One region of the Shewanella sp. 10N.286.52.E4 genome, then DNA from elsewhere that is predicted to be linked to it. Evidence: riboswitches for the same ligand, from Rfam matches in the RefSeq annotation. Region 1 holds a riboswitch; the other holds the start of a gene.
What was found. A riboswitch is a leader RNA that binds a small molecule or an ion and turns the genes downstream of it on or off. The one in region 1 is predicted to bind thiamine pyrophosphate.

Region 1 (13,176 bases):
GCCGTCTATAGTTTCTTCCTCATTCTTTCGTAATATCCCCTTTAAGTAACTCAATAATTTTTTTGCCTTTAATAACAGTTTGTTATCTCTATTAGTGCTATTTGTCAGTCTAGTACTAAAGTGGGGGTTGAGAATTTTTTTAACCTATTGGTATAGCTCCCTTTAATACTCGGGGCGGATTTAAAAGTTCATATATCAAGTCATAATTGATATACATCGAAAAACAAGGAGGCAGGAAGCATGACCTTGAATAAGTGTTCAATCTGCAATGGATATAATGCGAATTTTCGTATGTTTCAAATGGCCGTATTAAGTGCTATTGGATTGTGCTTATCATTTCCGAGTTTTGCAGGTCAAGATATCAGTGAGATTGATGAATTGTCCCATGGGTTTAACGAGGCAACAATTACGCAGTTTGGTTGGTCTAATGACTTGATTGTAAGTCAGTCTGGGCAAGGTAATGTGGCAAACGTGAATCAATTTGGTCAAAGCAACTTTCTTAATGTACAGCAACAAGGGCAAGAAAATAGCGCAGAAGTAATACAAACTGGTGCTTATTTAGAATTACAAATAATGCAAATAGGGACAAATAATACAGCGTTTGTTGGGCAAGGTGGGGTTGGTTCTTCTATCGATTTATATCAAGAAGGAGATTACAACAATGCTGAAGTAACCCAAGCTGGTTTCTATAACAATATTGAGATCAACCAATTAGGCTCAAATCACGATATAACGTTTCATCAGGTGGGTGCTTTTAAGAATTACCAAGTAACCCAAGGAAATCTTTAATTTAATTCAGTAAAGGGAAAGACGACATGAAATATTCAAAATTAGCAATACTTGTTTCGGCAGCGGTTTTAGCATCTTCTGTTAATGCATCTAGCGATGATAATGAAGCATGGGTTGAGCAGATGGGGACGAACCAGTCTGCAACCGTAACGCAAGTCGTAAATAGCATGGATAATGATGCGACTATTATGCAGTACGGCTCTGACAGTGTTGCAAGTATTGAACAAGCTGATACCACTAATTCACATGCTTTTATTACCCAAGATGGTTCTGAAAATATGGGTAGTGTTTATCAGCATGACGCAACAGATTCTGCAACAGCGACAATTACGTCAGTTGGTGCTGGTAACTTAGCAACAGTTGAACAAAGATTTAATAACGGCCTTGATGCTGCAGCCACTGTTACTCAAATGGGTGATAATAACTGGGGTCGTATTATTCAAGATAGTGGTGATACAGCTAATTCAACAATTAATCAGTATGGTAATGATGATTATGCAGCTGCAGTAAATACTCAATCAGATAATGCTGTGGCAACGATTAACCAATATGGTGGCGGTTCTGGCTTTAATAGAGCTGCGATTGTTCAAGTTGTTTCTAATGCTGCTGTCGGTACTGTTAATCAAACTGGCTCAGGTAATGATGCATTAATAGGGCAACGAACTGACAACCATTTGTTAGGTGCAGGTAGTGATGATACTTCTGCAGTCATTACTCAAACAGGTAACGATAACATTGCAGCGACTGCTCAAGATTTCTCTATCTCAAATATGGCTACCGTTGTTCAGACTGGTAATGCGAACACCGCAGTTACTGCACAATTAGGTGATAATAATGAAGCTTCTGTAACTCAAAATGAAGATTCTAATGAGGCAGGGGTGGCACAATCAGGGACTGATAATACTGCTACCGTGGTACAAACTTCTACACCTGGCGGTTTAGGTAACATGGTTTCTTCGCAACAGTTTGGTGCTGGTGACCAAGCAACATTAACCCAAACTGGTGATTTAAATACCGCTGAAAACGAACAGTACGGTGCAGGCGATATGGTTAACGTTACTCAAGCTGGTAATGACAACTATTCATTCACTTTGACTGATGATTTAGGTTCTACAGTTGATTTAGTTCAGACTGGTGATTTAAATGAATCATATGCTGGTGCAATAATGGGTGACTCTAACACTGTTTCAGTTATTCAAACAGGTGAAGGCAACCTTTCATTCGCTGGTGGTTACATGAGTTCAGGTAGTACTGTATCGGTATCTCAAATAGGTAATGGTAACAGCTCATTTGCAGTAACCTCAGGTGCGGGTAACAACATTACGGTTAACCAAGGCATGTAATATCGTAATACTTTCGTCTATTGGAGTAAGTAAAAACACCCGTTAGGCTAATAGTTATTACATATCTACCTTGATAATATTTAACAAGAGCTAGTACGTTGTTAAGTGCTAGCTCTTTGCTTTACAAGTTAATGTTATCTGTACTTGGATTGTCAGATTACCTTGTAAATGATTTATCAATACATGTTCAATTTAATCATCTAGTCACAATGGAGTGTAATTAATGTTTAAAGTTGTCAATTGGATGATAGTTTCTCGTTCTCAGTTATTAGTTGATTTATTAGACTGTCGTTGGCCGCAAGAGTTTCTTGTGAAGTTAGCTAAAGCCACCCCAGCAACAATGAGTTCGCAACTGTCATCTCATCAAAATTCTCTAGTCGTATTTGATTTAGCGACAATTGACTTACAGCAGGTCTATCAATTACAAAAATTGATAGAAAGGGAACATTATGCTGTAAAAACTGTTTTTTTAAACTTTCCTAAGCAAGTCGATGCAAAATTTCTAATTCATCCTGCTACAACTGCCGGTGTTTTTTACTGTGATGCAGAATTAAGTCAAGTTAGTAGTGGATTAAATGAAATATTGAAAGGAAGAAGTATTATTCCGAATGATTTACATAAATCGTTATTGAGTGATATTGCTGATGATGAGAGTGAGCACTTGACGATTAGAGAAAGGGAAGTGCTACAAGCTTTACTATCAGGTAGCACAAACTTGGATATTGCTAACCAACTGTTTGTCAGTGAAAGTACCATTAAAACACATTTATATCGTGCTTTTAGAAAAATAGGTGTTTCAAGTCGAGGCCAGGCAATTGCTTGGGCACAAACTCATATGCATGAGGTTAGAGTATGAAAAACATCAATTTGATGTTTTTAACACTATTAATTTCAGGCAACGTATTTGCTGAAAACTCTTCTGTATCTCAATCTGTGGATACAGTAGAGACCATCAATAAAGCTCCAAATGAAGTGATTGATCAAACACAGGCTCAACGTCAAGAAGATGCTAAAGAGCCTGTAACCTCTGCTACAGATAAAAATATTCAAAAAGAAATTAAAGTAAAACCTCAAGATACGAGTGATTCTATTCCTAAAGATGAAACTGACTTAATCGATGGACTCATTCTAAATCGTGCAATGACACGTCTTGGGCATCGTTTTTATCGTCAGTTTGTCGGGGCTTATAGAGATATTGGCGGAATAACGAAACATTCAGGCATTACTATTATCGAACAAGCTACTGCCAGAAGCGGTAGTAAAATGTTGATTCAACAGAATCGAAAAACTATTTTCGTCACCTTTGTTTCCCCAATCAGTAGAAACTTGGATGATCAAGCAAATTATGCTGCGAAAAGAGTTAACACAGTGATTAAACAGGAAAATGAACGGGCGCTTTTGGGAGCTTTTTTAGACCCAGACTTAGCTCCCGATGAAATATAGGCAGGGACCGCACATGAAAAAAATATTATTTACCTCCGCGGCGTTAGTTTTTTCGGCAAATATTAGCGCCACTCAGTTAGTTTATACTCCGGTTAATCCCGCTTTTGGTGGTAGCTACTTAAATGGTCAGTATTTATTAAATAATGCACTTGCTCAAAATGATCATGAGCCTGAATCTTCAGGTGGAACGGGATATGTCGCGCCAACAGCTTTGGAACGTTTAGCAAGTTCGTTAGAATCTAGGTTAATGTCTCAACTCTTTAATGATGCAGCTAATGGTAATGAAGGTTATCTTAAAACCGATGATTTCGAAATTAACGTTGTTAATGAAGATGGAACGTTACTCGTACATATTACAGATCTACTAACGGGTGAAACGACGATAATCGAAGTCGGCGGCCTAGTGTCTACAGGAGGATAAAATGAATAAGATTTTAGTCAGTTTATTTCTTCTTTCGTTAACAGCATGTTCTTCTGTTGATGATGAGTTTGCAGACATAGACGCAACATCGAGTTTAATGCCAAAAGGTGAGACTTACTACGATTTGGTCAGCTTGCCTTTTCCTCAAGGTGCCATGATTGCTGCAGTTTATGACTTTAGAGATCAAACAGGTCAATATAAACCAATCCCGTCTAGTAACTTTTCAACTGCGGTGCCGCAATCTGGAACTGCATTTTTAGCGCAATCATTGAATGATTCTGCATGGTTTATACCTGTTGAGCGAGAAGGGCTGCAAAACTTATTAACCGAGCGTAAAATTTTACGTGCTGGCTTAAATGGTAATAAGAATAAACTGCCTCAATTAAACAGCGCCCAAGTATTGATGGAAGGCGGTATTGTTGCTTATGACACTAACATCAAAACAGGTGGTGCTGGCGCGCGATATTTAGGTATTGGTGCTTCTGGTCAGTATCGTGTGGATAGTATTACTGTAAACCTACGTGCAGTTGATATTCGAACTGGTCGCCTTTTAAGTAGTGTTACTACAACTAAATCGGTAATTTCAAAAGAAATCACCGCTGGTGTATTTAAATTTATTGACGCTCAAGATTTACTAGAAGCTGAAGTCGGTTACACCTCAAATGAACCTGTAAGCCTTTGTGTTGTGTCAGCGATTGAAAGTGCTGTAGTACATTTAATTGCAGATGGTATTTGGAAAGGTGCTTGGAACTTAGGTGATTCTGTCACAGGTCTGCAAAATGAAACTTTGCAAAAGTATTGGTTAGAAGCCCACAGTGAAGCCAGAGTGAGTGCAAGAATTAAGCGCGGCTAACACACGTTAAAGCTCCATTATTTACAGTAAAAAAAGGTGCCTATATGGCACCTTTTTTATTGCTGTAAATAATTGAATATGTCTTATATTCAGAAATAAAAGCGTATTCAATTTTTATTTGATATTTAGGTCATGGCTATAGCGTTACAGCCAAATATTCAGTTTTTCTTGGTCGTGGATATCAAGACTAACGGTATCAGTTATTGCAGAGCTAATTGTCATAACACCTTGCATTAACTCATCTCTTCTAAACCAAGTTAACGTGACTTCATCGCCCAAACTCATTGATTGTAATTGTGCTTCAAATTGCGCATCAACTTGTAAGTTATTTGCTGCGATCAATAAATCACCCGCGCTCAGTCCAGCTTGATGAGCAGGGCTGCTTTGGGTAACCGTCAAGACTTTAAGGCCTAGAGACTCAGGCTTCGTTTTTGCGCCAAATGCTATTTTATATCCTTTGGTTTCTCCACCGCCTAAATCAGCATTGCCGGCACTGGCTCTGAGGCGAAGTGTGATACCGACTTGGTTAAATAAAGGCTCAAGCGGGATATCCTGGGTGTTATCGAGGTAAGCAAATAACTCATCACAATTGCGATTTAGCAGGCTTTCGACAATTTGTTGGTGAGTATTAATCTCAGTGCCAATTCCTTTTGCACCGAACTCTTGCCAAAGCGTGCGCATGACATCATCTAAACTCTGTTTGCCTTCTGTTTCAATTCTGATGGTGAGATCCAAGAATAAGGCGAACAAGGCGCCTTTAGTGTAATAACTCACAATGGCATTATTGGCATTCTCATCTTGTTTATAAAACTTAGTCCAAGCATTAAAACTTGATGATTTTAAGGTTTGCTTAAAACGCCCTTGTGAACGATACACTCGAGTCATTATCTCGCTTAACATAGTGAGATATTGAGTTTGATCGACACAGCCACTGCGATAAGTTAAAAAATCATCGAAGTAGGATGTGATACCTTCATAAGCCCATAATTGCTCTGTATAAGCTTCTTTGGATAAATCAAACGGGGTGAATTCAGCAGGCTTAATCCGTTTTACATTCCAACTATGGAAATATTCATGGCTGCATAAGGATAAATAAACCCGGTAATCTTTATTCACTTCATGGTGCATATCAGTAGGTAAATCTTTTCTTGAGCACATTAGCGCCGTACTTGCTCTGTGTTCTAAACCGCCAAAACCATTGCCTAATACTGTGGTAAGAAACACATATCGCTCAAAAGGTGCAATGCCACCAAAGAGGTTTATTTGGTACTCGCAAATGGCTTTTAAGTCTTTACATAAACGGGTTAGTGATGCGCGATGTTTACCGCTGAGAACGATATCGTGAGGTACGCCGCATGCTTCAAAACTGGCAATCGCGAGGTTGCCCATTTCTACAGGATGATCGATAAAATCATCATAACTACCAGCGTAGAACTCACCAAAGCCAAATTGTTCACCAGAGGTTCGTTTCATGCTGGTGGCAAGTTTCCAATCACTCAATTCAGGCAATACTGGTTTTTCAATGGTTAATGTGTGTTTTTCTTGCTCAAGCCCTTCAGCGCATAAGAAAACACTGCTGCCATTAAAAAATCCGTGAGTCGTATCTAGGTGAGCTGATCGCACGGATAAGTCCCAAGCGTAAACCTGATAAGAAATGTTAATAAAACTGTCGCTGTTTTGACATTGCCAAGTTTGTTTATCTAGCTGAAGCACCTCAATTGGTTGCCCATTTTTATCTATTGCCTTTATATCGATTAGGTTTCTTGCAAAATCACGGATCATGTAGCTTCCTGGTAACCAAGAAGGCAATGACAGTGTTTGCTGCAGTTTTGCTTTGCTAATTGTTTGAGTGACTTCAAATAAATGCGCTTTAGGATCGATAGCAATGATGTGATAATGCATGAACAATTTCCAAATAAGTTGGTGTTGCTAAAAAGAAATGCGAGCTAGAAGAACCACAATGCTGCCAAAATCACTGCCAATGTGCAAATGCATATGTACAAGACGACAAAATCTAAAATGTACATTTACTGGAGTGACAAAGGTCGTAGTTGATACTATAAGATAATCTAGTTGGCGCGCTCTATAGTAAAGTTCACCTCACAAATAACGATAAGGATGATTACCCATGGCCGAAGAAACCATTTTTAGTAAAATTATTCGCCGCGAAATTCCTGCGGATATTTTATTTCAAGACGAGTTGGTGACCGCTTTTCGTGATATTTCCCCGCAAGCTCCAACGCATATTTTAATTATCCCAAATCACCTTATTCCAACGACTAACGATATCAAAGCGTCCGATGAGTTAGCTTTAGGACGCATGATGTCTGTTGCGGCAAAGCTTGCTGATGAAGCGGGGATAGCCGAAGACGGTTATCGATTAATCATGAATTGCAATAAGCATGGTGGCCAAGAGGTTTATCATATCCACATGCATCTAGTAGGCGGCAAACCGTTAGGTTCAATGCTTAATCATGCAGGATAGTTCTAACCCAATGAAAATAAACAGTGAATTTTTTCCGCTAACGCAAGTTGCGACTCGTTTCGTGAACCAGTTAGCCCAATGTCGCCGCCTGAACATCAGCGTACTTGAGGCGAGTGAGCATCATGTGTTACTCGAACTACCATACAGCCAAGATATTATTGGTGATCCTGATACCGGAGTTATCCATGGTGGTGTGGTAACTACGTTAATCGACACGGCATCAGGTACGTCGGTTGTGAGTGCAATTTTAGCTAAATATGAGTCTCTAGAGATATCGCCAACTTTGGATTTGCGTGTTGATTATATGAAACCCGCAGAACCTGATAAGCCACTTTATGCGATTGCTGAGTGTTATCGTTTATCAGCTAACGTTGCTTTTACAAGAGCCATTGCTTATCAAGACAGTGTTGATGATCCTATTGCTCATGCTGTTGGCTCTTTTATGCGAATAAGTCCAGAAATGGTCGGCGAAGAATTCCGCCAAGCATTAATGGGAGACACTAGCACCAGCGATGAGCTCGCTGTTAATAAAAACCTTAGTACTGGCACTTCTTCAAAAACTGACAGCGAAGTACTCGTTGACGATGAATTAAACGTTCATGATATTGTGAAGCGTGCTATTGATCTTAATGATTACAGTTATCTGCTGGCAAAAGTGCCGTACACGCAATTTATTGGCATGAGTGTTAACCGTTTCGGTGATGAAATGGTGTTTAAATTGCCACAAAAAGACGACAATATCGGAAATCCTATTTTACCTGCCATCCATGGGGGTGTTATTGCGGGCTTTATGGAAATGTCGGCGATTGTGCAATTAATGGTATTTATGCAGGCGAAGAAGGTACCTAAGATCATTGACTTCTCAATTGATTACTTACGTGCTGGCTTACACCAAGATACCTTTGCAGAGTGTAAAATTACTCGTCAGGGGCGCAGAGTCGCCCACGTAACGATAAATTGTTGGCAAACTAATAGAAAGCAGTTGATAGCAACAGCTAGAGCCCATTTTTTATTAGACCAATAAAGTGTAAATTAAACATAAGCCATTTTTTACAGTATTCTTAATAAGTATTCTTAATAAGAAAATAGTACCCAGAGGAACAATCATGAAACTGTCTATCGTTGTTGTAACATTAGTATTAATGATGTCTGCTTGTGCCAATCACACAGCAGGGGTTTCAGCGGGTTCAAATGGTGTCACGAGAGTGGATAATTACTCATTTGGTCAAGAAGTTGCCGTTGAGCAAGTAAGAGTACGTACTCAAGGGGACTTGCTACAAGGTTCAGCACTTATTATGAGCCAAGTTGGCAGCGATTTACGCCTACAATATAAGTTCACTTGGTATGATGTCAGCGGTTTTACTATCGAAGATGAGGCCACAAGTTGGAAGTCGTTAAAGTTACATGGCAAACAGCAAATGCAAGTAACAGCGTTAGCGCCTAATGCCAATGCGACACGTTTTGATGTGTACGTGCGTAAAGCATTCTCTAACTAATCTGTATTTTGAGTATTAAAAACACCCTAATTGGGTGTTTTTTTATCGCTATATATTTTTTATTGCTGTGTGATATAAATTTGTACTTAAATAGTTAATGAAAAGTTCACGGTAATAGTGTCGTACTTAAGTTGAATCGTTTATAATCCGCCTCGCCAAGGGGTGTTAACTCAATATTGAGCTAACTGAGATGTCTAATGACAAACCCTTAGAACCTGATCCGGCTCATACCGGCGTAGGAATAGGCTGCATTTATTTACGACAACTGATTTATCATAGCGTAATTAACACATAGTTAATGCGACAAGATTGTCACAGATGCACATCACTCATTCGCTATGCTTGCCGGATCTCAAAATTATTATTTGAGGTCCTATGTCTTTATTAAAATCTAAATCGCCTATTGCGATAGCCATTCTCGCTGCTTTATCAACTTCCGCTGTTGCTCAAACAGAAAATATCGAACGCGTTGCTCCTAATGCTGAAAAAATGGAAGTGATTGTTGTTAATGCTGATTTTAGCAGTATAGAACTTGAAAAAGCGCCATCTAGTGTCACCGTTATTGACAGTCAACAATTGCAAGATGAAGGCGCTCAACATTTTGAAGACGTTTTAAACTCAATTGCTAACTTTAACTGGTCTGGTGGCAGCTCTCGCCCTAAATACTTCCAAATCCGTGGTGTGGGTGAACAAGAAGAGTATCAGGGCGCACCTAATTCATCGGTTGGCTTTATTGTAGATGATATCGACTTGTCTGGTATTGGCATGGTTTCGAGCATGTACGACATGCAACAAGTTGAAGTCTTGCGCGGGCCTCAAGGTACGCAATACGGTGCTAATGCGTTAGCGGGTTTGATTTATTTAAAAAGTAATGACCCTACAGATGTGTTTGAACATGGCGCGCAAGTATCAATGGGCGACGACGACTTACAGACATTCTCCGGTTTCAGCTCTGGTCCAATTTCTGATTCAGGAAAATTACTTTATCGCGTTTCTCTAGAGCAGCATTCTCAAAATGGTTACCGCGATAATACTTACCTTGAACGTGAAGATACCAATGCCCGCGACGAGTTTACGGCTAGAGCTAAACTGCGCTGGTACGCATCTGATGATGTCCAATTAGATTTAACCCTATTACACGCTAACTTTGATAATGGTTATGATGCTTGGACACTGGATAACAATGGTTTTGATACCATCACAGATGCACCAGGTGTTGATGCTCAAAAAACCACAGGTGTAGGTTTAAAAGCAATTTTCTCTCAGTTTGAAAAATTTGAACTCACCTCGTTAACCTCATTTGCGCAAACTGATCATCATCATAATTATGACGGTGACTGGGCTAACCCTGAATATTGGGCATCTAAAGAATGTCCAGCCTATGATGACAGTTGGGCTGTTATTGGCACTGAGCCGTGTGTGTACGATTACACATGGGATAAACAAGGCGATCGTAAAACTATTTCACAAGAGTTTAGGATCAGTTCAAACGAAGCGGGTCGAATCTTTAATGATTCAACTGATTGGTTATTGGGTTTATATGGTATGAACCTAAAAGAAGATAATGATTTATATTCTGAATATAATGGCTGGCCTGACGAGGTTTTACAATCTGAATATGAAGCAACCAATTATGCTGTTTTTGCTCAAACAGATACCCAGTTTGGCGACGGTTATGTCTTTTCTGCTGGTGTACGTTTAGAACGCCGAGAAAGTGAATACAACGATAGCAACGGCGATGAGTTCGACCCAACAGAGAATATGTGGGGCGGCCATTTAGCGATTTCGAAAAGCTTGAACCAAGATCATAATGCTTATTTCAGAATCGCGCGAGGATATAAAGCTGGTGGTTTTAACATGACATTACCACCGGAATTGGCGGATAAAAAAGAGTTCGATACTGAAATCTTATATAACTACGAATTAGGTCTTAAGTCATCTTGGTTAGATGGTGTGGTTGCGACGAATATGGCGTTATTTTATATGGACCGTCAAAACCAACAAGTATCAGCGTCACAACAAGATCCAGATGATCAGCAGCGCTTTATTCTGTATACAGAAAATGCAGGCAGCGCCAAAAATTACGGTGCAGAAGCTGATTTTAAATACTATGCGACAGATAATATTCAGTTTTATGGCAGTGTTGGTTGGTTAGAAACTGAATACGGTGATTATCAATATAACGATAAGTATGGCAACGTGATTGATTTGACAGGTCGTGACCAAGCGCATGCGCCTAACTTTACCTATAGTGCTGGTATGAGTTATGTCAGTGATTCAGGTTGGTTTACTAACCTTAATGCGAGTGGCAAAAGTGATTTTTATTACTCAGACAGTAATGAATCAAAGTCCGATGCTTATACTATCTTCAATGCTCGCATTGGCTATGAGTCACAAATGTGGTCAGCATACCTGTGGGGCAGGAATTTATTTGATGAGCAATATGGTGTAAGAGGTTTCTACTTTGGTAACGAGCCAGATTTAGATTGGGCTGACAAACAATACGTTCGTTATGGCGACCCTCGTCAATTAGGTATTACCCTTGATGTGAAGTTTATGTAGCGTTAATGAGTAATCGTTAAAGATCATTTTCTTTAATAATTACAATAGTTTTAACAATATATTTTTACAACGTATTTCAGTGAAATACCGCCATAATTTGCTAGACTATGGCGGTATTTTTAATTGAGACGTACCTAAGGAATTCCTGATGAAATTAACTGCTGAAATCAGTATGTATCCATTTAACGAAAACTATTTAGATCCGATTAAATGGTTTATTGGTCGTGTTGATAGCTATTCAAACATTGAAAGAAAAACCAATGCGATGGCAACACAAATCTGTGGCGAATATGCAGATGTGATGTCAATGCTTGCGGTAGAAATGGAAGCCGCCCATCAAAAGTGGGGCAAGGCTGTTTTTGTATGTAAGTTTATCGGTGGCGAATTAGATTTAAGCCATACAGAATAAAACTTGTTAATTCGCTCAAAATAGAAAAAGAAGCGCCTTATTATGCTTGCTGAGATTTTTCAATCAATACAAACGGCCATCGCTGAAGCCACCGCTATGACTGGCTGGGAGGCGGTTGCTGTCATATTGGCCATCGCATATTTAGTTCTCGCCATGAGAACTAATATCTGGTGCTGGGCTGCAGCATTTGTCAGTACGGCAATTTACACCGTGTTGTTTTGGAAAGTCTCATTATTGATGGAGTCATTGTTGAATGTATATTACATGGCAATGGCTATTTATGGTTTTTGGTTGTGGCGTTATGGTGCCGGCGATGTCCACAACACGGCTTCTCCCATTATCAGTTGGTCACTGAAGACTCATCTAATAATTATTGCCGTTACAAGCATAATCTCTCTAGTCGTAGGCTATTTAATGGCAACGAATACCTCAGCTTCGTTTCCTTACCTTGATGCATTAACGACATGCTTTGCTGTGATGACAACCTATCTAGTGGCGAAAAAGATCATTGAGAATTGGTATTACTGGATGGTGATTAATTCATTATCGATTTATTTATACTTACAGAAAGGCTTGATGCTCACATCTGGTTTACTTATTTTATATCTGTTCATGGCTGTCAGTGGTTATTTCATGTGGCGCAAGAAAATGCAGCAAGATAGCCTTGACGTTAATTTATCTCTAGCAAAATAAAGGCGTTTAAAATGACTTTAAAGCCAGAGTGGAGCAAGAATGGAGCCAGAGTGGAGCCTGAACTAAAATGCAGAAATAGATGAAAAAATTTAATCCTTGGTCTGTATTGCCTGCATCATTTCAAAGACTACTGCCGTCAAATTTTGTGACTGAGATAAGTTCACATTGTATTGGCGTCACTAAGCTATCTGCTGGTTTAAGCAATAGTAATTATCGGCTCCACATGCTTCATCAAGATTGGGTGCTGCGTGATAATAAAAATGTTCAACAATGGTGTGATAGAGACAATGAAGTCATTTGCTGGCAGATGGTTGAAGCAGTTAAATTAGCGCCAAAGCTGATCTGGAAAAGTGCTAATAAACAGTTTTATTTGAGCGAATTTATTAAGCAAGATAGGTTTGATTGGTCATCTATATACTCTGAAAACGGCTTTAATTCCCGAGAACGCCCGGTTAATTCTGTTTTTCATCTAAATCCAATATCTCAATCCGCAGAGGATCAAACGCTATTAAAAAATAAGCAACAACAAGCACTTGACCCCGTTGAGCACCTGTTAAAATTACTCTGCGAGTTATCAAGGCTACCTTTGCCACCTAAAGTCATCAGCTTAACGCAGCAATGGCAAGTTTACCTCGAGTCTTTAACAACCATTTCTCAAGTTGAAAAAAATCAACAATGGCAG
Region 2 (9,519 bases), 180 kb from region 1:
GTCTCGTAAGCCGGACGTTACATCATTAGTCGTATCCTCAAAAGCGCTCACTGACGCAGATGTGGTCAATGAACTCGTGTTAACAGAATTTGAATGACCACCAGCGATTTGATTAGCTTGGCCATCAATCTGGATGTCTGTAGTTTTGGAAGATGAAATGACACCTAAAACCGATACTGGTCCACTTTTCAAATTAAATTGCGGGCTCAAATGACTTGAATTAACGACACTCTGTGTTTTTAATGGCTTCGAAGTCAGGGAGCCTGCGTGAAAATTTGAACTGGACTGAATTGAACTGGGCTGAATTGTACTTGACTGAATTGTACTGGAATTGAAACTTGAAGATGAGGCCAATACTGAAGATTTTTTTGTAACACTGATCGTTTCGTTATGGTCGTTAACATCAGCGCTGACAAGTTCAGGACTTAGAACATTATGATTAATATTATTGGTATTTAATGCATTTGAAACGGGTTTATTTGTTACTGGGACAGTTGAGACAGTTTTACTTATGGCAGAATCAGCCACAACACTTTTACTACTCGAAGTATTGTGACGATTTAGAGAACTTGTCCCTTGCTGAAGTGGCTGACTTTGTACGTTCATCTCTGAATTTTAAACAGATAAATCTATAATAGTGCCAACATTTTCAGAGGCCACATCAATGACTTCAGCAGATGCCTGAGCTTGAGTCACTGCTTGTTCAGCATCAATGATCGCAGACACTTTATCTGTTGATTGTGCAGCTTGAGAACTTAACGTAACGGTATCTTGTTCAACTTTAACTGGAGTCGTTGTAGTGGGCTCAGGCGCCGCGACAGCTGTCGTTGCTTGTGCTAAATCATTTTGGGCACTCTGTAAACCTTGTATTCCTGAAGTCATTGCAGAAGGTATTTGCATTTGATCATTCCTTTTTAAACCCAAATCTAACCGTGTATACAATAAATTTATTTACAACACTCACGTTAGACTTAACTCACTAATTGGTTAATTATCATCCATGAATACAAGTTTGTACAGTACTACAATGATGAACTTAAAAGTTAAATTAATGCCAAGCCCGCTCCCAATCTTTCCAAACTGGATTTAGTCCTTTTATCTGCATTTTTTCAATCACTTGCTCAACGCTACGGTCGTCACTGATTTCAAATTGATCCAGTTGAGTATGTGGGTTTTGATAACCACCAGGCTCAGTAGAGCTGCCAGCGCTAATATTTGTCACGCCAAGCGGCAGTAAATTGTCTCTAAACTCAGGTGTTTCACGAGTCGACAGGCTAATTTCAAGCTGTGCATTAAATAATCTGAATGCGCAGATCATCTGTACTAAGCCTTCATCAGTCAGTTCCACTTTTGGCGAAACGCCACCAGTACAAGGTCTTAATCTAGGCAATGAAATACTGTAGCGAGTGCGCCAATATTGCTTTTGTAAATAAGCTAAGTGATGACCCATCATTAAGGCATCAAGTCGCCAATCATCCAGTCCTAGCAACACGCCTAAACCGATTTTATCAACGCCAGCTGCAGCCACTCTATCTGGCGTTTCAAGCCGATAAGCAAAGTCTTTCTTTTTACCGCGAGTATGATGCTTGCTATAGGTATGCGGCTGGTAGGTTTCTTGATATACCATCACAGCATCAAGCCCTAACTCAACAAGCTCTTGATATTCAGGTTGAGTTAACGGCTGGACCTCTATCGCTACATAACTGAATGCTTGCTTCACTATGGGCAATACATGCTTAAAGTAGTCAATGCCAACTTTGGTTTCATGCTCCCCTGATACTAACAATATTGAATCAAACCCTCGCTGCTTAATGATCTTCATTTCAGCCAGCAATTCATTGTCAGACAAGGTTTTGCGCTTGAGTTTATTGCTCATAGAAAAGCCGCAATAATCGCATTCATTTGCGCAAAGGTTTGACAGATATAAAGGCAAATATAGCCCGATATTTGCCCCAAAACGCTGTCTTGTTAACCGGTAAGCTTGTTGTGCCATTTGCTCTATGTATGGTTTAGCAGCAGGTGATAACAATGCCATTAAACTGTCAATGCTACCTTGTGGGTGATTGAGTGCACGCTTAACATCATCTGCCGTCGTGCTATATAAGCGCATTGATAAGTCATCGAGGTTTAACCGCTTAAACTGTTCAAGAAAACTCATTAGTAACGTAAACCTTTAATCATAAATTCAGAAAATTTGTCAATGGGCTGGTGTGTTTTGCTTGTTTTTCCACATTGCCCAACCCTGCAAGATAAGCTTGTCTACCAGTGTTAACAGCTTGATTAAAGCATTTAGCCATCAGCACCGGATCGGCGCTACTGGCTATTGCAGTATTAACCAATACTGCATCTGCGCCCATTTCCATTGCTCTGCAAGCTTGAGATGGCGCGCCAATCCCTGCATCGATCACTACAGGAATGTTAGCTTGCTCAATAATAATTTCTAAAAAGGGTTCTGTGGCTAACCCTTGATTACTGCCAATTGGGCTACCGAGTGGCATAACAGCCGCGCAGCCTGCCTCTTCAAGCCGGTAACATAACACTGGATCAGCATGTACATAGGGTAAAACTGTAAACCCTTTTGCACAGAGTATTTCAGCCGCTTTTAATGTTTCAATCGCATCTGGCATCAGATACTTAGGATCAGGATGGATTTCTAATTTAATCCATTTTGTCGCTAACATTTCACTGGCAAGTTCAGCAGCAAATACGGCTTCTTTAGCATTTCGAGCGCCTGCAGTATTCGGTAAAAGCTTTACGCCCATTTGCTGCAATGGTGTCAGTAAGTCATCAAAATCTTTATTGTGATCGATACGTTTCATCGCTAATGTGACTAATTGCGACTGAGAGGCTTCAATAGCCGTTAACATGGTCTTAGCGTCGGAGAACTTTCCTGTGCCCGTAAATAATCTTGAATCAAATTGGTGATCGGCAATAGATAGCATGTTAACCACCTGCTACAGCTGAGAAAACATCAATTTTGTCACTATGTTGGCACTCAATCTGCGCCCAGCGACTCCTCGGTACCACTTGGTCATTAAGCACAAGTGCTAACGACTTTGGGTTCAAATTTTTCAACTCTATTAATTGTAATAAACTTGAGTTGTAACCTAGCTCTTGAGCTAGTCCATTAAATTCAATTGTAATCATGTCAATTCCTACACTAATAACTTGTCCTAAATGCAACTCGAACTACAAATACAACAATCTGGGTCTTGTGACATTGTGACTTTTCGCCACTGTAAGTTATGGGCATTAAATAAGTGCAACTGCCCTTTTAATCGTTCACGTTGGCTTACATCACTTGTTAGCCAATTAAGTCCTAATAACGATTGCATCGATGCCATGGATAATAAGGCTGATGTTAATACGCCTGCTTGGGTACACGATTGGCTGACATTGGAGTCATCGGGATAAAGACACTGATAACATCCTGAACCGTGAAAATTGCTCTGCTTGCTATGATCAATACAGAATAACTGACCCTTTGCCCCACTTATTGCAGCACTGATCAACACGCCTTTTGCATTTACCACTGCCTGATTAATCAATAATCGCGAAGCAAAGTTATCTGTACAGTCAAATACTAAGTCCACAGAATTGACTGAATCAACTGAATAAAAGTCTTCAGCTGTGAAGCGTTTACAGACGGCTGTGATTTTACAATCGCTATAAGCAGTACTCAGTTTCTGCCTTACAATGTTAACTTTAAGCTGACCAATGTCTTGCTCGTTAAACAGCAGCTGCCTTGGCAAGTTTGAAAGCTCAACAGTGTCATCGTCCATTAAAGTAATATGTTTAACGCCTGCCGCAGCAAGTTGCTGAGCCACGGCATGACCCAGCCCGCCAACACCAATAATTAACACTGAACTTTGTAATAACTTAAGCTGACCAAGTTCACCAATTTCAGGCAACAACACATGACTTGAATAACGGATATATTGTTTATCCGTTAGCTTACTCATTATCACTGTTCCCTTTGATCGTATATTTACTGTCGTTAGGCTCTTTTTCATACTGACTTTTAGTACTAATACCAGTACTGTCACTGCACCACTGATGCGACAGTTGTTTAAATGCCGTTTCAGGGTAGTTAGCTTCAGTAATCGCCCTTACTACAGCAACACTGCGCACTGTTGTTGCTTTAACAGCATCGAGCACATGTTTATCAATCCCACCTATTGCTACCGTTGGACAAACAGGTTTAAGCAAAGCAGCATAACGCGCTAACTTAGCCAGTCCTTGCGGTGCTGATGGCATCACTTTCGTAGTGGTAGGAAAAATATGCCCGAGTGCGATATAAGACGGTTTTAACTGATGAGCTAATAAGATTTCAAAGATGCTGTGACTTGATAAACCCAGGGCAATACCAGCCTCTTTTATCGAGTCCAGGTTAGCCAATTCAACATCCTCTTGGCCTAAATGAATCCCAAAAGCACCATGCTTTAGCGCTAATTGCCAATGGTCATTAATAAACACTTGCGCGTTATAGTCTCGCCCTAACGTTATTGCTTGTTGAATTTGTTGCTCAATATCCTTAAGTAGTAAATTGTCTGACTTCTTAATACGTAATTGAGCTGTGGTGCAGTTAGCCTTAAGCAGCGCTTCGAGCATCACGACATCATTTACGACAGGGTAAATTCCAATCTCTTGTGATAACAGGGGAAAACCATTGTCATAGCAACCACTTTGCGTGGTTGAAGTAAATAAATCACAGGGCTGGTGATCATAATAAAAGCTGATAGATGGGTATAAACTAATATCTTCAGGCCAGCCTGTTTTAGCAACTGGGCCCGTACCTTGGCCATATTGCACGCTGTTGATTAAGCCTTTTGACACATAAGCTTTGGCCATCACAATCGCATCATGCAGCACATAACCATATGCCATAAAACAGGCAATAGCACTTGATAAAGTACAACCACTGCCATGATTATTATCAGTATCGATTCGTTTAGAAGTTAACCAAAACTGTTGATATTGATGTGATTCACTGACGCCATTAACCTGCTGACATACAAATAGATCACTAGCAGTTTCCCCTTGCCATGGTTCGGCATCACCACCTTTTGCAAGCACATTGCAACGTAAGAGTTGATTTAACGCTGTTGCAGCTTGATGAAAACCGACTTTAGAGTGGGGATTGGCTATGTTAGCTAAACCTTCTAGCCTAAATAACTCTGCAGCATTAGGTGTCACTAACGTCATCAGCCCTTTAAAAGGGCTAAAATCTAATTCGTCAGTTTGATTTAAACCATCACCACAGCTGGCCACCATGACAGGATCAACAATCACCGGCACAGTCTGATTTGCGATATTTCGCTGTCTAAAAGCATTTAGCCAGCAAGCAATTGCATTTAATTGCTGCTGATTAGCAATCAATCCAATTTTGATTGCTGCAGGTTGTAAATCGTCATAGAGCGCCGTCAATTGTGCTTCTAGCATCGCCTCTGAAACGGGTTCGACTAAATTAACTGCAACTGAGTTTTGCGCCGTAATTGTGGTAATGACACTGCAACCAAAACAACCTAAATCATTTATGGTTGCTAAGTCAGTTTGAATACCCGCGCCGCCGCCACTGTCTGAACCTGCTATGGTCCAGACGATAGGCTTAGTTTGCAATTGCCCAGCTTGCACGGGCTTAGCTTGCACTTTTTTAAGGTCGTATGGCCTGTGCATGCTTACCCCTCAAGCTCTTCAAGCTCAGCCTCTGGGGTGACAAGCGGTTTGTCAGATACGGCGTGGTATAGTGCTGAACCTGTGGCTTTGAATTCTGCAGACTTCTTCGCCATCGCCGCATTAACGTCAACGACTTGTTTTTCAGCATTAGCATCTGAAACTTGTTTCGCTTTAAATTCGCTGGCATCCACAACCGATACTAGCTGCTCTGTTCCTGCACTTTGTGCTTGTTTTTCTTGCTTTGCTGCATACTCTCTGACTTCTTGTGTGATTTTCATTGAGCAAAATTTGGGACCACACATAGAACAGAAATGGGCGACTTTGGCAGATTCTTGTGGTAAAGATTCATCATGATAAGCGCGGGCTGTATCAGGGTCTAAACCTAAGTTGTATTGATCTTCCCAGCGAAATTCAAAACGGGCTTTTGACAATGCATTATCACGTATTTGAGCGCCAGGATGCCCCTTGGCGACATCTGCTGCATGAGCTGCAATTTTATAAGCAATTAAACCTTGTTTAACATCTTCTTTGTTGGGTAAACCTAGGTGCTCTTTTGGCGTGACATAACACAACATAGCAACGCCATACCAAGCCATCATTGCAGCGCCAATGCCTGAGGTAAAATGATCGTAACCAGGAGCGATATCCGTCGTTTGTGGGCCTAAAGTATAAAATGGCGCTTCATCGCAATGGGCGAGTTGCTTTTCCATATTCACTTTAATCAATTGCATTGGCACATGACCAGGACCTTCAATGATGGTTTGCACATCATATTCCCAAGCCACTTTTACCAATTCACCTAAGGTTTCGAGTTCTGCAAATTGTGCTTCATCATTCGCGTCGGCAATACTGCCAGGGCGCATACCATCACCTAAAGATAAAGACACATCATAAGCGGCGCAGATTTCACAGATCTCTTTGAAATTTTCATATAAAAAACTTTCTTTATGATGGCTTAAGCACCACTTCGCCATGATTGAACCACCACGGGAAACAATACCAGTTAACCGTTTGGCGGTCATCGGCACATAACGCAATAACACACCAGCATGAATAGTAAAGTAATCAACGCCCTGCTCTGCTTGCTCAATCAAGGTATCGCGAAATACCTCCCATGTAAGATCTTCAGCAACACCGTTCACTTTTTCTAACGCTTGATAAATCGGCACCGTGCCAATGGGTACTGGTGAATTTCGGATGATCCACTCTCGCGTTTCATGAATATAACGGCCAGTTGATAAATCCATAACCGTATCCGCGCCCCAGCGGGTAGACCAGACTAATTTCTCGACTTCTTCTTCGATTGATGACGTCACCGCAGAATTACCAATATTCGCGTTTACTTTTACTAAAAAGTTACGCCCAATGATCATGGGTTCAGCTTCTGGGTGGTTGATATTTAATGGAATAATTGCACGACCACGAGCCACTTCTTCTCGAACAAATTCAGCTGTGATAGCTTGGCCTATGACTGCGCCAAACGCTTCACCTGGTGCTTTTTGTGTCAGTATTTCATCGGTAACTTGCTCACGCGCCATATTTTCGCGAATGGCAATGTATTCCATTTCTGGTGTGATAATACCTTGGCGAGCATAGTGCATTTGAGTGACACACTTACCCGTTTTAGCACGCCTTGGGGGAACTAACGCTTCAAAACGTAAATGATCCAAGCCATCATCCGCTAATCGTTGCTGAGTAAAATCAGAACTCACACCTGCAAGTTGCTCGGTATCTTTACGTTCATCAATCCAACTTTCGCGAAATTTGTTTAAACCTAGTCGAACGTTAATTTCAGCATCGGGATCTGAATAAGCACCTGCACAATCATACACTTTGATTGGCGGGTTTTTCTCTGTTACTGGAGCATCGTCGCTGCCACCTAAAATGGTGTCTGTCTGATGAATTTGGCGCATACCGACTAATAAATCTTCACGGGATCCGCTTAAATATATTTTCTCGGAATTAGGGTGTTGTAGCGGCTTTAACGTATCAATGAAAGCCTGAGCTTGTTCACGGGTTTGACGACGATTTGACATTAGCAACCTCAAAATTAATGAAATAGAGTTGCTTGTCTGGAGAGGTGTGTTGATGACGAGCGAGTTATACATAACTCTGTAATTTGCATTTAATGTTTAAAAAACATCCATAAATTTTGGATACTTTTTTTTGTATTTTTGGTCATTCTAAAGGTAAAGAACAATCAAAATCACACTATATGTTTCAACATCAATTTCAACGTTTGTTGAATTAAATTGAACATAAACAATAAGAAGAAATAGCAAATTAACTGCTTGTTTCCTTCGCAGGTTTTAACCTGATCAGGTTCAACGGATCCCGAATAAACGGTCTCAGCCATAAGGCACTCCGACAAGATGCAAGCAGTATACTCAGCTAATGAAATAAAATACAAGTGAAATAAAGTCAGGCGAACACAATAGTCAATCAAATTAATTCATGCGACAAGCATCTGATATTCAATAACAATACTAATTATGAATACCAAATTAACATATTAAGTGAATTATTATTAAGAGTAAAAGCAATGATTGGTTTCAAAAATGGATAAATAGTCAGCAAATGTTTAAGGTAATTGCACTTTAGATAATCTATTTTGAATTGCCTTCCCCAAGACTTTCTTCATTTTTGCACTATCACAGGGCTCAGCAAAACCTAGACCTTCTGCATGAGGATTAATTTGCGTAGGTAATGGCACAATACGATAGCATGTCTCCCCATGTTTCATAATTCTATTGGGGTCTAATCTATGGTCAAGTGTGGTGGCTTGTCGCTTGTCTTCAATCTCAATAATTTCAATATCAAACATCTCAGGCGTGAGCTCGCTTAAACTTGCCCCACTCTTTGAGGTCGCTAAATGAGCTTGCTGTGAAATTAAAGTATTAAGCGCTTGCTGATTTAAGTTTTTCAATACTTGATGCTTAACTGCATTTGTTCCTGTAAATAAGTGTTGATTTAATTTTGTGTCTTTAAACAAATGGGAGCTTACATCATCATCCTTTTCTTGCTGTAAATACATGCTGTCTACATTTGCCCAATTAAAATCTTCTTTGGTTTCAATTATCGTATTGATTTCATAAATTTCTTTAACTTCAATTAATTGGTTATCAGATGAATTCTTTTCAGGTAAATTAACAGTATTGATTTTAGTTTCTACACTTGTTGCATCATCAACTCGTTCCTCTATGACTTCCTCTTTGACTGCATCTTGTATTGTAATGGCGTTATCTTGTGGTTCAGTAGCTGTGTGATCAATTTGGGTTTCATTCACGTCTGAGGCTGACGTATCTTGATTGATTAGGCCGTCTAACTGTTCAGCAGTAATGAAATAAGCATTGATCTCTTTCGTTTCTGTTTGATTTTCTTGTTTCGAGGTGGCGATTTCTACGAAAATGTTGACTGTCTGTTCAGCAAGAACTAGCAATATGAAAAAAGCTAAAATATGAGCAATTGCTACCATAAACACGGTTAGAGTTAACGATTTCCTTATCGTTTTAAATTTATAAACGGTACCAATATCTTTTGCGGATGAATAATTTGATCGAGTTATTTTGCTATCTAATTTAAAAGATTCATCAAGTTGAAAAGGCTCATCAAAATTTAATGATTCGTTGTGGTTTTGGCTTGTTATGGCTAAGGCTAGAGACAAGTTTAATTCAGAAAGCTCAATATTATCACTATCATTTACAAATTGAGAAACGGCATCGCTAGCAATAATATGACTTTGAATATCTTCTGAACAAGATTGATTGAAATTTGTAGATTCGCTTAGGTAAATCGCATCATTAAAATTTGCATGGGCCGAGTCTTGTTTTGAGGAAGCACTAT

Region 2: it holds a riboswitch for thiamine pyrophosphate, as region 1 does, so the genes downstream of both, thiC (phosphomethylpyrimidine synthase ThiC) here and AB4153_RS14240 (TonB-dependent receptor) in region 1, are expected to answer to the same signal.

Annotation. Positions count from the first base shown of each region.
Region 1 covers NZ_JBFRJJ010000024.1:65,474-78,649, forward strand. Annotated here, with positions in the region: gene AB4153_RS14190 (hypothetical protein) at 241-789, shown strand; gene AB4153_RS14195 (hypothetical protein) at 816-2,132, shown strand; gene AB4153_RS14200 (LuxR C-terminal-related transcriptional regulator) at 2,356-2,988, shown strand; gene AB4153_RS14205 (CsgE family curli-type amyloid fiber assembly protein) at 2,985-3,575, shown strand; gene AB4153_RS14210 (curli assembly protein CsgF) at 3,589-3,996, shown strand; gene AB4153_RS14215 (CsgG/HfaB family protein) at 3,998-4,849, shown strand; gene AB4153_RS14220 (M61 family metallopeptidase) at 4,994-6,751, opposite strand; gene hinT (purine nucleoside phosphoramidase) at 6,978-7,334, shown strand; gene AB4153_RS14230 (PaaI family thioesterase) at 7,345-8,358, shown strand; gene AB4153_RS14235 (YcfL family protein) at 8,441-8,830, shown strand; TPP riboswitch at 8,979-9,090, shown strand; gene AB4153_RS14240 (TonB-dependent receptor) at 9,206-11,392, shown strand; gene AB4153_RS14245 (YkoF family thiamine/hydroxymethylpyrimidine-binding protein) at 11,541-11,801, shown strand; gene pnuC (nicotinamide riboside transporter PnuC) at 11,844-12,494, shown strand; gene AB4153_RS14255 (phosphotransferase) at 12,574-13,176, shown strand, end outside.
Region 2 covers NZ_JBFRJJ010000024.1:249,503-259,021, reverse strand. Annotated here, with positions in the region: gene AB4153_RS15055 (putative metalloprotease CJM1_0395 family protein) at 1-606, opposite strand, end outside; gene AB4153_RS15050 (chemotaxis protein) at 616-900, opposite strand; gene thiH (2-iminoacetate synthase ThiH) at 1,049-2,158, opposite strand; gene AB4153_RS15040 (thiazole synthase) at 2,178-2,942, opposite strand; gene thiS (sulfur carrier protein ThiS) at 2,944-3,147, opposite strand; gene AB4153_RS15030 (ThiF family adenylyltransferase) at 3,174-3,962, opposite strand; gene thiE (thiamine phosphate synthase) at 3,955-5,676, opposite strand; gene thiC (phosphomethylpyrimidine synthase ThiC) at 5,679-7,712, opposite strand; TPP riboswitch at 7,955-8,053, opposite strand; gene AB4153_RS15015 (hypothetical protein) at 8,258-9,519, opposite strand, start outside.